Regions from separate parts of the Streptomyces sp. P17 genome, predicted to be linked through region 3. Evidence: riboswitches for the same ligand, from Rfam matches in the RefSeq annotation. Region 3 holds a riboswitch; each other region holds the start of a gene.
The links. A riboswitch is a leader RNA that binds a small molecule or an ion and turns the genes downstream of it on or off. The one in region 3 is predicted to bind cobalamin.
Positions count from the first base shown of each region.

Region 1 (3,710 bases), on a different contig from region 3:
GCCTCGGGCAGCTTGCGCGGGTCCACGCCGGACAGGTCGGCCACCGTGGGCCGCAGCCCCAGCTCCCCGGCGATCGCTCCGGCGATGTCCACGGCCAACTCGTCCGAGAAGAACGTGCCCGGCACACTCTGGACGATGGCCCGCCGGAACAGGCCCCGCGCTGTGTCCATCGTCAGCAGCGCGGCGATGGACCCGGCGCCGGCCGACTCACCGAAGACGGTGACCTGGTCGGGGTCGCCGCCGAAGGCGGAGATGTTCGACCGCACCCACTCCAGGGCCGCGACCTGGTCAAGGAGACCACGGTTGGCCGGGGCGCCCTCGATGCGGGCGAACCCCTCAATGCCGACCCGGTAGTTGAAGGTGACGACGACCAGGTCACCGTCGTGTGCGAGGCGGCCGGCGTCGTAGGCGGGGTCGTCGGCTGAGCCGAACTTGTAGGCGCCGCCGTAGATCCAGACCATCACCGGGCGGCGGGCGGCCGTATCCGCCTCCGGCGTCCACACATTGACCGTCAGCCAGTCGTCCCCGGCGGCTGTCGTGCCCACAGGCGTGGCCTCAGGACCGAACGGCTCCTGCGGGGGCGGCGGGCCGAAGGAGTACGCCTCCCTCACGCCGTCCCAGCGCCTCACCGGCCGCGGAGCCGCGAAACGTGCCTCTCCGACCGGCGGCTGCGCATACGGAATGCCGCGGAAGACCGCCAGGCCCGCCTCGCGACGCCCGCGCACGGCGCCCGACACCGTCATGACCTCGGGAAATTCGGCACTGCTCATGAAGGCTCCTCAAGCGACGGACCCCGCCTCGGCCCGGCCATCCTCCCCCGAAACTCTTGAAGTATCAATTAGTGGGTCGGTGTCTCCCCCGAACTCCACCGCTTCCGCCCGGGCGTGTCTCACCTCACCATCCGAATACCAGGCCTCACCCGCGCACCCCCTCGACAGCCCCGTACGCTGGCCGGTGCAGCTGGTTCGCCCCGTCCGCCAGGCGGGATGCGTCGTAAGAGGGAACCCGGTGAGAATCCGGGACTGCCCCGCAGCGGTGAGTGGGAACGACCGCCGTCATCCGCACTGGGCCCGACGAACTGGGTCTGGGAAGCGACGGCCAGTAGGTGTCCTCCCGAGGAGGACGTGCCCGCGAGTCCGAAGACCTGCCATCTGCCCGCGCGCGGACCACTCGTGCGCGGACATCCCGGTGACCTCGCGGGCGGGTCGGCGACACATACCAGGCGGCGCGACACCCTTCGCTTCCCGCCCGGTCCGTCTCCCCTTCGCGCTCTCGTCCCGTCCCCGGGATCTCAGGGATTCATCTCGCGAAGGAGATCTCCGTGACCACCACATCCGCAGCCCCGGCTGCGCAGGCCACCGTGTACGGCTACCCCCGGCAGGGCCCGGACCGGGAGTTGAAGAAGGCCGTCGAGAGCTACTGGAAGGGCCACGTCGACGCCGACGCCCTCCGCGCCACCGGCGCCGAGCTGCGGCGCGGCACCTGGCGGCAGCTGGCCGAAGCCGGCATCGACGAGGTCCCCACCGGCGACTTCTCGTTCTACGACCATGTCCTGGACGCCACCGTCATGGTGGGCGCGATCCCCGATCGCCACCGGGCCGCCTTCCAGGCCGAGCCTCTCGACGGGTACTTCGCCATGGCGCGCGGCACGCAGGACGTCGCCCCGCTGGAGATGACCAAGTGGTTCGACACGAACTACCACTATCTGGTCCCCGAGTTGGGCCCGCACACCGTGTTCACCGCCGACTCCGGCAAGCAGGTGAGCGAGTTGAAGGAGGCCCTCACGCTCGGCCTGAGCGCCCGGCCCGTCCTCGTCGGTCCCGTCACCTACCTCCTCCTCGCCAAGCCCGCTCCGGGAGTCGCCGCGGGCTTCGATCCCCTCACCCTGCTGGACCGGCTGCTGCCGGTGTACGCCGAGGTCCTCGCCGACCTGCGCGCTGCGGGAGCGCAGTGGGTTCAGCTCGACGAGCCCGCCCTCGTCCAGGACCGCACCCCGGCCGACCTCAACGCCGTCGCACGTGCCTACCGTGGCCTCGGCGCGCTCACCGACCGGCCGAAGCTGCTGGTCGCCTCCTATTTCGGCGCCCTCGGCGAGGCGCTGCCGGTGCTGGCCAAGGCCCCGGTCGACGGACTCGCGCTCGACTTCACGGACGCGGCAAGCCTCGACGCCCTCGCCGCCGTGGGCGGACTGCCGGGCAAGCGGCTGGTCGCCGGAGTCGTCAACGGCCGCAACATCTGGGTCAACGACCTGGCCACCTCGCTCACCACCCTGGGCACCCTCCTCGGCCTGGCCGACCGCGTCGACGTATCGGCGTCCTGCTCCCTCCTCCACGTCCCTCTCGACGCCGCGGCCGAACGGGACATCGAGCCGCAGATCCTGCGCTGGCTCGCCTTCGCCCGTCAGAAGACCGCCGAGATCGTCACCCTGGCCAAGGGCCTGACCCGCGGCACCGACGCCATCGCCGCCGAACTCGCCGTAAACCGAGCTGACTTGGCCTCCCGCGCCCACTCCCCCATCACCCGCGACCCGGACGTACGGGCCCGTGCCGCCGCGGTCACCGAGGCAGACGCCCGCCGATCCCAGCCGTACGCCGAACGCGCGGCCGCGCAGCGTGCCCTGCTCGGCCTGCCCCTGTTGCCGACGACCACCATCGGCTCCTTCCCGCAGACCGGCGAACTGCGCTCCGCACGGGCCGACTTGCGGGCTGGCCGGATCGACACAGCCGCGTACGAGGAGCGCATCCGGGCCGAGATCCAGGAAGTGATCTCCTTTCAGGAGAAGGCCGGGCTCGATGTCCTGGTGCACGGTGAGCCCGAGCGCAACGACATGGTCCAGTACTTCGCCGAGCAGCTCACCGGGTATCTCGCCACGCAGCACGGCTGGGTGCAGTCCTACGGCACCCGTTACGTCCGCCCGCCGGTCCTGGCCGGCGACATCTCCCGTCCGGAACCGATGACGGTGCGCTGGACGACGTACGCCCAATCGCTCACCGGCCGCCCCGTCAAGGGGATGCTCACCGGACCGGTCACCATGCTCGCCTGGTCCTTCGTCCGGGACGACCAGCCGCTCGCCGAGACCGCACGGCAGGTCGCGCTCGCCTTGCGCGACGAGGTGAACGACCTGGAGGCGACGGGCAGTTCGGTGATCCAGGTCGACGAGCCCGCGCTGCGCGAGACACTGCCGCTGCGCGCCGCCGACCGGCCGGGGTATCTGTCCTGGGCGACGGAGGCGTTCCGGCTCACCACCAGCGGGGTTCGGCCGGACACCCAGATCCACACGCACATGTGCTACGCCGAGTTCGGTGACATCGTGCGGGCCATCGACGATCTCGACGCCGATGTCATCAGCCTGGAGGCCGCCCGCTCCCATATGCAGGTGGCCCGTGAGCTGGCCGCGCACGGGTATCCGCGGGAGGCGGGGCCGGGGGTGTACGACATCCACTCGCCGCGTGTTCCGAGCGTGCGGGAGGCGGCTGATCTGCTGCGGACCGGGTTGCGGGCGATTCCCGCCGAGCGGTTGTGGGTCAATCCCGACTGCGGTCTGAAGACGCGGGGTTGGCCGGAGGCCCGCGCGGCGCTGGAGAACCTCGTCGCGGCGGCGCGGATCGTGCGGGCAGAGCGGGACGTCTAGGATCCTCAAGATCGTTCAGTCGTTCGGCAGATGGTGGGCTGGGGTATGGGGGAGCTTCGTCGTGCGGTGGGGGTACCGG
Region 1 is NZ_JAVRBF010000005.1:94,187-97,896, reverse strand. Features, by position in the region: gene RMT89_RS04690 (carboxylesterase family protein) at 1-770, opposite strand, end outside; cobalamin riboswitch at 960-1,153, shown strand; gene metE (5-methyltetrahydropteroyltriglutamate--homocysteine S-methyltransferase) at 1,322-3,631, shown strand.
Region 1: linked by a shared signal. The riboswitch ahead of metE (5-methyltetrahydropteroyltriglutamate--homocysteine S-methyltransferase) and the one ahead of RMT89_RS10265 (ribonucleoside-diphosphate reductase subunit alpha) in region 3 are both predicted to bind cobalamin.

Region 2 (3,710 bases), on a different contig from region 3:
CGCAGATGCCGAGGATGGGCTGTCGTTGAGCGGCCCTCTGCGCGAGAGCCTCCGCAAGGCCCCGCCCGCGCAGCCATTCCAGCGCTTTTACGGTCCCCCGAGTACCCGGGATCACGACCAGATCCGCGTCGGCCAACTCCTCCGGCCGGTCCACGAACCGCACGACGACGCCGGGTTCGGCGGCGAGGGCGTCGACGTCGGTGAAGTTGGACATGAGGGGGACGGCACAGACGGCGACGCGCAGGACGTCCTCGCCGACGGGAGCGGAGACCTGGGACTCCCGTACGGCTCCCCGCAGGGAGACGCGCAGGCCGTCCTCCTCGTCGATCCCGAGGCCGTGCTGGAAGGGCAGCACGCCGTAGGTGTGCCGCCCGGTGAGACCGTGGAGCATGTCGAGACCGGGTTCGAGGAGGCTGACGTCTCCCCGGAACTTGTTCACCAGGAACCCGGCGACCAGCTTCTGGTCCTCCTGCGACAGCAGGGCGACAGTTCCGAAGAAGGAGGCGAAGACGCCGCCGCGGTCGATGTCACCGACGACGAGGACGGGCAGAGCGGCATTGCGTGCGATGCCCATGTTCACGATGTCGGTGCGCCGCAGATTGATCTCGGCCGGGGAACCGGCCCCCTCGCAGATCACCGCGTCATACGTGCCCCGCAGCTCGGCGAGACAGTCGAGCACGGTCCCGAGGAGTTGCCGCTGCCGGCCCCCGTGATAGCCCCGCGCACTGAGCTCACCCACGGGCTTGCCCATGAGCACGACCTGACTGCTCTGCTCGCCACCGGGCTTGAGCAGCACCGGATTCATGAGCGCCGTCGGCTCGACACGGCAGGCCTGGGCCTGCATGGCCTGGGCCCGCCCGATCTCGGCGCCTTCCCGGGTCACGAACGAATTGAGGGACATGTTCTGCGCCTTGAAGGGCGCGACCTTGACCCCCTGCCGGACCAGCCACCGACAGATACCGGCGGTGACCACACTCTTACCGGCGTCCGACGTCGTACCGGCGACCAGCAGCCCCCCGTTCACGGCGTACGCCCCTTCACGATCCGGCGCGCGGCGACACTGACCCCGAGCGCGAGCCAACTCACCCGCCGGGACAGCCGTACGGCCCGCTCGATGTCCCCGACCTCCACAGCACGCCCCTCCCCGTTCAGCACCGGCCGATGCTCGATACGCCCGCCGTACGACAAGGTCCCGCCGAGCCGCACTCCCAGCGCCCCCGCGAACGACGCCTCCACCGGCCCGGCGTTGGGGCTCGGATGCTTCGCGGCGTCGGCACGCCAGGCCCGCACGGCCCCCCGGGGACTTCCCCCGGCCACGGCGGCGAGTACGGCGGTCAGCCGCGCCCCCGGCCACCCGGCGACGTCGTCGAGGCGAGCGGAGGCCCAGCCGTAGCGCCGGTAACGGGCCGACTTGTGACCGACCATGGCGTCAAGCGTGTTCACGGCCCGGAACCCGACAAGCCCGGGCACCCCGCCCAGGGCCCCCCACACCAGCGCCCCCACCACGGCGTCGGAGGTGTTCTCGGCGACGGACTCGACGACCGCCCGCGCGATTCCGTCGGCGTCCAGCGCCTGAGGATCCCGCCCGCACAGATGCGGCAGCCGCGCCCGAGCAGCCTCGACGTCCCCTCGGTGAAGCGCCTGCGCGATGACCCGAGCCTCCCGGCCGAGCGAAGTCCCGCCGACGACGGCCCAGGTGGCCAGCCCGGTCAGGGCGACGGAAGCGACAGGGGAGCGCCGTACGGAACGAGCCGCGACAGCACCCATGGCGACGGCGCCACCGGCGCACACGGCGGTGTGCAACGCGCCCCGTCCTCGGTTGTCACGCCACAACAGGCGTTCCACGGCACCCGCGGCCCGACCGAACACGGCGACCGGATGCCCGCGGCGCGGATCGCCGAGGAGCAGATCACCGAGGAGGCCGGCGGCGGCGCCGTACGCGAAGACGCGATCGGCCCGCATCGGCTCAGCCGATCGCGGAGTCAGACGCGGGTCTGGTACTGGATGTCGATCGGCAGGCGAGCATCGCGATATGTCCTCACTCAGGGTGTCCACGCCCTGGTTCGACGAGACCGGCGGTGAGAGTTCCTGGCTCCCGGGGCTATCTACCCCGGTGACAGTGGCGGGACCGCGCCGGACTCACACCGGCTTCCTCTCTTGCCGCCGTACATGGCTCCGGCAGTCCACCACGGCCCCGGAAGGGCCGTCAACTTGCCTTTGACCTGCGACGAGGGAGTGTGCTGAGTTCCACACCGCAAGCACGGCGGGCCGGTCCGCGAAGGCCGCTCGCGGTGAATTCCCCTCGGCCGGGCGGCATTCCGTGATCTCGCTCGTGCCACGCACCGTGAGCTCCCGCAATGGCGCGTATGCCCCGAACCGGGGTACGGCGGACGCGGGAGAGGACGCGGAGTGGCCTACGTGGGCGAGTTGCTTCTGGACGACGGGCAGATCGTGCTGCTGGAGCTGGCCGGTGACGGCCCTGCGGGAGTGCAGCGCGTCTCGCGCGGGGGTGTGATGGCCGGCGCGGCCGAGACCCTCCAGCAGGCACTCGGCCGGGTCCGCCCCGCGCTCGGCGCGGTCCTGGACGACGCCAGACGCCTGTCGAGACCGCCCGCGGAGGTGACCGTCGAGTTCGGCATCACGCCCAGCGCGGAGGGCGGGGACTCGCGGGGGCCATCGCGCGCTTCTGGAGCGAGGACGGCCAGGTCACGGGCAGCGGCTTTCTCGTCGCCGAGCGAACGCTGTGCACACGCGCCCACGTCGTGGCGAGCGCGCTCGGCACCTCCGACACCGAGGAGACGCCCCCGCCTCCCCGGTGACCGTCGACTTCCCGCTCCTGACCCCGCCCTCGGGCCGGCTGCGGGCCGCGGTCACCCACTGGCGTCCGGTCACGTCCGACGGTGGCGGCGACATGGCGCTGCTGACGCTGGAGGAGACGGCGGTACGGCGGTGTGGGACCACGCCTTCCGCGTCCTGGGCTTTCCCCGGCGCACCGACGAGCACGGCGTCCGGGCCGACGGCAAGCGCGTGGCGGTTGCGGTGGAGGCAGGCGTCTTCGTCTGGGATCCCGGCTCGGCCGACTTCCAGCGGCGGGACCCGGGGTATGTCGCTCGGGTCGCCCTGTACAGAAGGGCGGCCAGGCGCCCTCCACAACGGCACTGAATGGGGCACCTGGAGCATCCCCCTGGAGGTATCCACGCTCGCCGAAGGCCTCTGCCGCGCCATCGGCACCTACGACCCACCCGCGCCGCGCGAGAACCTGCCCCCTACGGCGTAGAAGAAGGCGCCCTGCCCGTGAGCCCCCGCTGGGGCCCCGGATCAGGGCGCGATGTCGTCGAGGCAGGTGCTACGCCACGATCAGATAGATCCCATACCCCACAGCCGCCGCACACGCCGCGAAGCACGCATACGCGCCGGTCACCGCCGCCGCGGCGGACCCGCCCTGTTCCGCCGCCCGCTCGCGGCGCGCGAGGCCGGTGATGCCGAGGGCGAACAGGGCCACGAGGGTCACGGTGACCAGGAGGCTGACGCCGAAGACGGAGCCGAGTGCCGTCCAGTCGATCTTCATAATGATGCTTTCTCGGGTAGCCGGACGGGGATCAGACGGTGGCCTGGGACGGCGTCGGCTCGCCGGCCGGGGCCGGGATCGTCGCCGCGAGGTCCGCGGTCACCGTGCCCGCCGGTGGCGGCGGAGTCACGGCCGCCATCGC
Region 2 is NZ_JAVRBF010000010.1:113,223-116,932, forward strand. Features, by position in the region: gene RMT89_RS09035 (cobyric acid synthase) at 1-1,024, opposite strand, end outside; gene RMT89_RS09040 (cobalamin biosynthesis protein) at 1,021-1,962, opposite strand; cobalamin riboswitch at 2,062-2,204, opposite strand; gene RMT89_RS09045 (CU044_2847 family protein) at 2,419-3,162, shown strand; gene RMT89_RS09050 (hypothetical protein) at 3,347-3,568, opposite strand; gene RMT89_RS09055 (anion permease) at 3,600-3,710, opposite strand, start outside.
Region 2: linked by a shared signal. The riboswitch ahead of RMT89_RS09040 (cobalamin biosynthesis protein) and the one ahead of RMT89_RS10265 (ribonucleoside-diphosphate reductase subunit alpha) in region 3 are both predicted to bind cobalamin.

Region 3 (3,710 bases):
TCGGCATCGGCGCGCTGGTGCCGGCGGCGATCATGTCCATCGCGGCGGCGAACCTCTTCACCCGCAACATCTACAAGGACTTCATCAAGCCGGACGCGACCCCCGCACAGGAGACGAAGGTCTCCAAGCTGGTCTCGCTGCTGGTGAAGGTCGGCGCGCTGGCCTTCGTCCTGACGATGGACAAGACGGTCGCCATCAACTTCCAGCTCCTGGGCGGCATCTGGATCCTGCAGACCTTCCCCGCCCTGGTCGGCGGCCTGTTCACCCGCTGGTTCCACCGCTGGGCGCTGCTCGCCGGCTGGGCGGTCGGCATGATCTACGGCACGGTGGCGGCGTACGGTGTCGCGTCCCCGACGCAGAAGCACTTCGGCGGTTCGTCGAAGGAGATCCCGGGCATCGGGGAGATCGGCTACATCGGCCTGACGGCGTTCGTGCTGAACCTGGTCGTGACGGTGGTCCTGACCTTCGTCCTGAAGGCGGCGAAGGCTCCCGAGGGCATCGACGAGACGAGCCCCGAGGACTACACGGCGGACGCGGGAGACCCGGGCGTACAGAAGGACCTGACCCCGGTGCACTGACGCATCCTCCGCACAGGGCCGCCGAAAGCAGGTCGAACGGCGGCCCTCTGTCGTACACACTCACTCCATGGACTTCGAGATCCGCCCGGCGGAACCCACCGAATACGAGGAACTGGGCGAGATCACCGCCCAGGCCTACCTCCAGGACGACCTCCTCACCTTCGGCGAGAGCGACTGGTACCTCGGCGAACTCAGGAACGTCGCCAAGCGGGCGGCCGCCGCCGAGGTCTTGGTGGCCGTGGACCACAACCACCTCCTCGGCGGCGTCACTTTCGTCCCCTCCCCCGGCCCCATGGCCGATCTGGCCCGCCCAGAGGAGGCGGAGATCCGCATGCTGGCCGTCGCCCACGCGGCCCGTGGCAGGGGCGCCGGGGAAGCGCTCGTACGAGCCTGTGTCGACCGGGCAAGAACCGCGGAGTGCACCGGCATCGTCCTGTCGACGCAGCCACTGATGCACACCGCCCACCGCACCGCATCTACGAACGCCTCGGCTTCACCCGCGCCCCGGAGCGCGACTGGAGCCCGATCCCGGAGCACCCGGAGTTCACTCTCCTCACTTACGGGTTGACGCTCTGAAGCCGACGCGACACAACATCTGGGGGTGCCACCGCTAGGCGGCACAAGATGTATGCTCATGCTCGCTGTCGTCGCAGGGGAATCCGGTGCGAATCCGGAACTGTCCCGCAACGGTGTACTTGTGCATGTCTGTTCCCAGGAACGGGTGCACAGGAGTCAGTCCGAGGACCTGCCGACAGCGCGCCCGGCCGTCCGGTCCGGGTGCCAGACGTCCGGGCCTCGGGGAATGGGCCGGTGGACGCGACGCCCCGTGCGCTCGTGAGCTGCCGCCCGCTCTTCGCAAGGCCCCGTGCCGAGCGAGGGAGAGCCCCCAGTGACCATCGCGCCAGCCGACCCGGCTTCAGCCGCCCAGGTGGAGACCGACGGTCCCGGAACCGCGCTGCTGCGGACCCTGACCGAGCTGACCGCCGACCTTCCCGACGCCGACCCCGGCCGGGTCGCCGCCGCCGCGCTGCGCGGCCGGTCCGCGCGGGCCGACGAGTCGGAGCTGCGCGAGCTGGCCACCGAGGCCGCGGCCGGCCTCATCTCCGAGGACCCCGCCTACTCCCGGCTGGCCGCCCGGCTGCTGACCGTCTCGATCGCCGCCGAGGCCGCCTCCCAGGGCGTCACGTCCTTCACCGAGTCCGTCGCGGTCGGGCACCGGGAGGGGCTCATCGCCGACCGGACCGCGGAGTTCGTGCGGATCCACGCCGCCCGTCTCGACGCGCTGGTCGACACCGGCGCCGACGACCGCTTCGGCTACTTCGGGCTGCGCACCCTCCACAGCCGCTACCTCCTGCGGCACCCCATCACCCGCAAGGTCATCGAGACCCCGCAGCACTTCATGCTCCGCGTCGCCGCCGGCCTCGCCGAGGACGACACCGTCCGCTCCCTCGACGAAGTCGCCGCGCTCTACGGGCTCATGAGCCGCCTCGACTACCTCCCCTCCTCCCCCACCCTCTTCAACTCCGGCACCCGGCACCCCCAGATGTCGTCCTGCTACCTCCTCGACTCCCCCAAGGACGAGCTGGACTCCATCTACGACCGCTACCACCAGGTCGCCCGCCTCTCCAAGCACGCCGGCGGCATCGGGCTCTCGTACTCCCGTATCCGCTCCCGGGGTTCGCTGATCCGCGGCACCAACGGGCACTCCAACGGCATCGTCCCGTTCCTGAAGACCCTCGACGCCTCCGTCGCCGCCGTGAACCAGGGCGGCCGGCGCAAGGGTGCGGCCGCGGTCTACCTGGAGACCTGGCACTCCGACATCGAGGAGTTCCTGGAGCTGCGCGACAACACCGGCGAGGACGCCCGCCGTACGCACAACCTGAACCTCGCGCACTGGGTCCCGGACGAGTTCATGCGCCGGGTGAACGCCGACGCCCCGTGGTCGCTGTTCTCCCCCGCCGATGTGCCCGAGCTGGTCGACCTGTGGGGCGAGGAGTTCGACGAGGCGTACCGCAAGGCGGAGGAAAGGGGCCTCGCCAAGAAGACCATCCCCGCCCGTGATCTGTACGGCCGCATGATGCGCACCCTCGCGCAGACCGGCAACGGCTGGATGACCTTCAAGGACGCCGCCAACCGCACCGCCAACCAGACGGCCCTGCCGGGCCATGTGGTCCACTCCTCCAACCTCTGCACGGAGATCCTGGAGGTCACGGACGACGGGGAGACGGCGGTCTGCAACCTGGGGTCGGTCAACCTCGGCGCGTTCGTGAACGACGGGGACATCGACTGGGAGCGCCTGGACGCCACCGTCCGTACCGCCGTCACCTTCCTCGACCGCGTGGTCGACATCAACTTCTACCCGACCGAGCAGGCGGGCCGCTCCAACGCCAAGTGGCGCCCCGTCGGGCTCGGCGCGATGGGCCTGCAGGACGTCTTCTTCAAGCTGCGCCTGCCCTTCGACTCCCCCGAGGCCAAGGCGCTGTCCACCCGGATCGCCGAGCGCATCATGCTGGCCGCCTACGAGGCCTCCGCCGATCTCGCCGAGCGCAACGGCCCGTTGCCGGCCTGGGAGAAGACGCGTACCGCGCGGGGCGTCCTGCACCCCGACCACTACGACGCCGAACTCGCCTGGCCGGAGCGCTGGGCGGCGCTGCGCAGCCGTATCGCCGAGGTCGGGATGCGCAACTCCCTCCTGCTGGCGATCGCGCCCACCGCGACCATCGCCTCCATCGCCGGTGTCTACGAGTGCATCGAGCCGCAGGTGTCCAACCTGTTCAAGCGCGAGACGCTGTCGGGTGAGTTCCTCCAGGTCAACTCCTACCTGGTGCAGGAGCTGAAGGAGCTCGGCGTCTGGGACGCCCGCACCCGCGAGGCGCTGCGCGAGGCGAACGGCTCGGTGCAGCACTTCGCCTGGGTCCCCGAGGACGTACGACGGCTCTACCGCACGGCGTGGGAGATCCCGCAGCGCGGCCTGATCGACATGGCGGCGGCCCGGACCCCGTTCCTGGACCAGTCCCAGTCCCTGAACCTCTTCCTGGAGACGCCGACCATCGGCAAGCTCTCCTCGATGTACGCGTACGCCTGGAAGTCCGGGCTGAAGACGACGTACTACCTGCGCTCGCGCCCGGCGAC
Region 3 is NZ_JAVRBF010000012.1:68,250-71,959, reverse strand. Features, by position in the region: gene mctP (monocarboxylate uptake permease MctP) at 1-578, shown strand, start outside; partial or broken gene RMT89_RS10270 (GNAT family N-acetyltransferase) at 646-1,154, shown strand; cobalamin riboswitch at 1,177-1,346, shown strand; gene RMT89_RS10265 (ribonucleoside-diphosphate reductase subunit alpha) at 1,468-3,710, shown strand, end outside.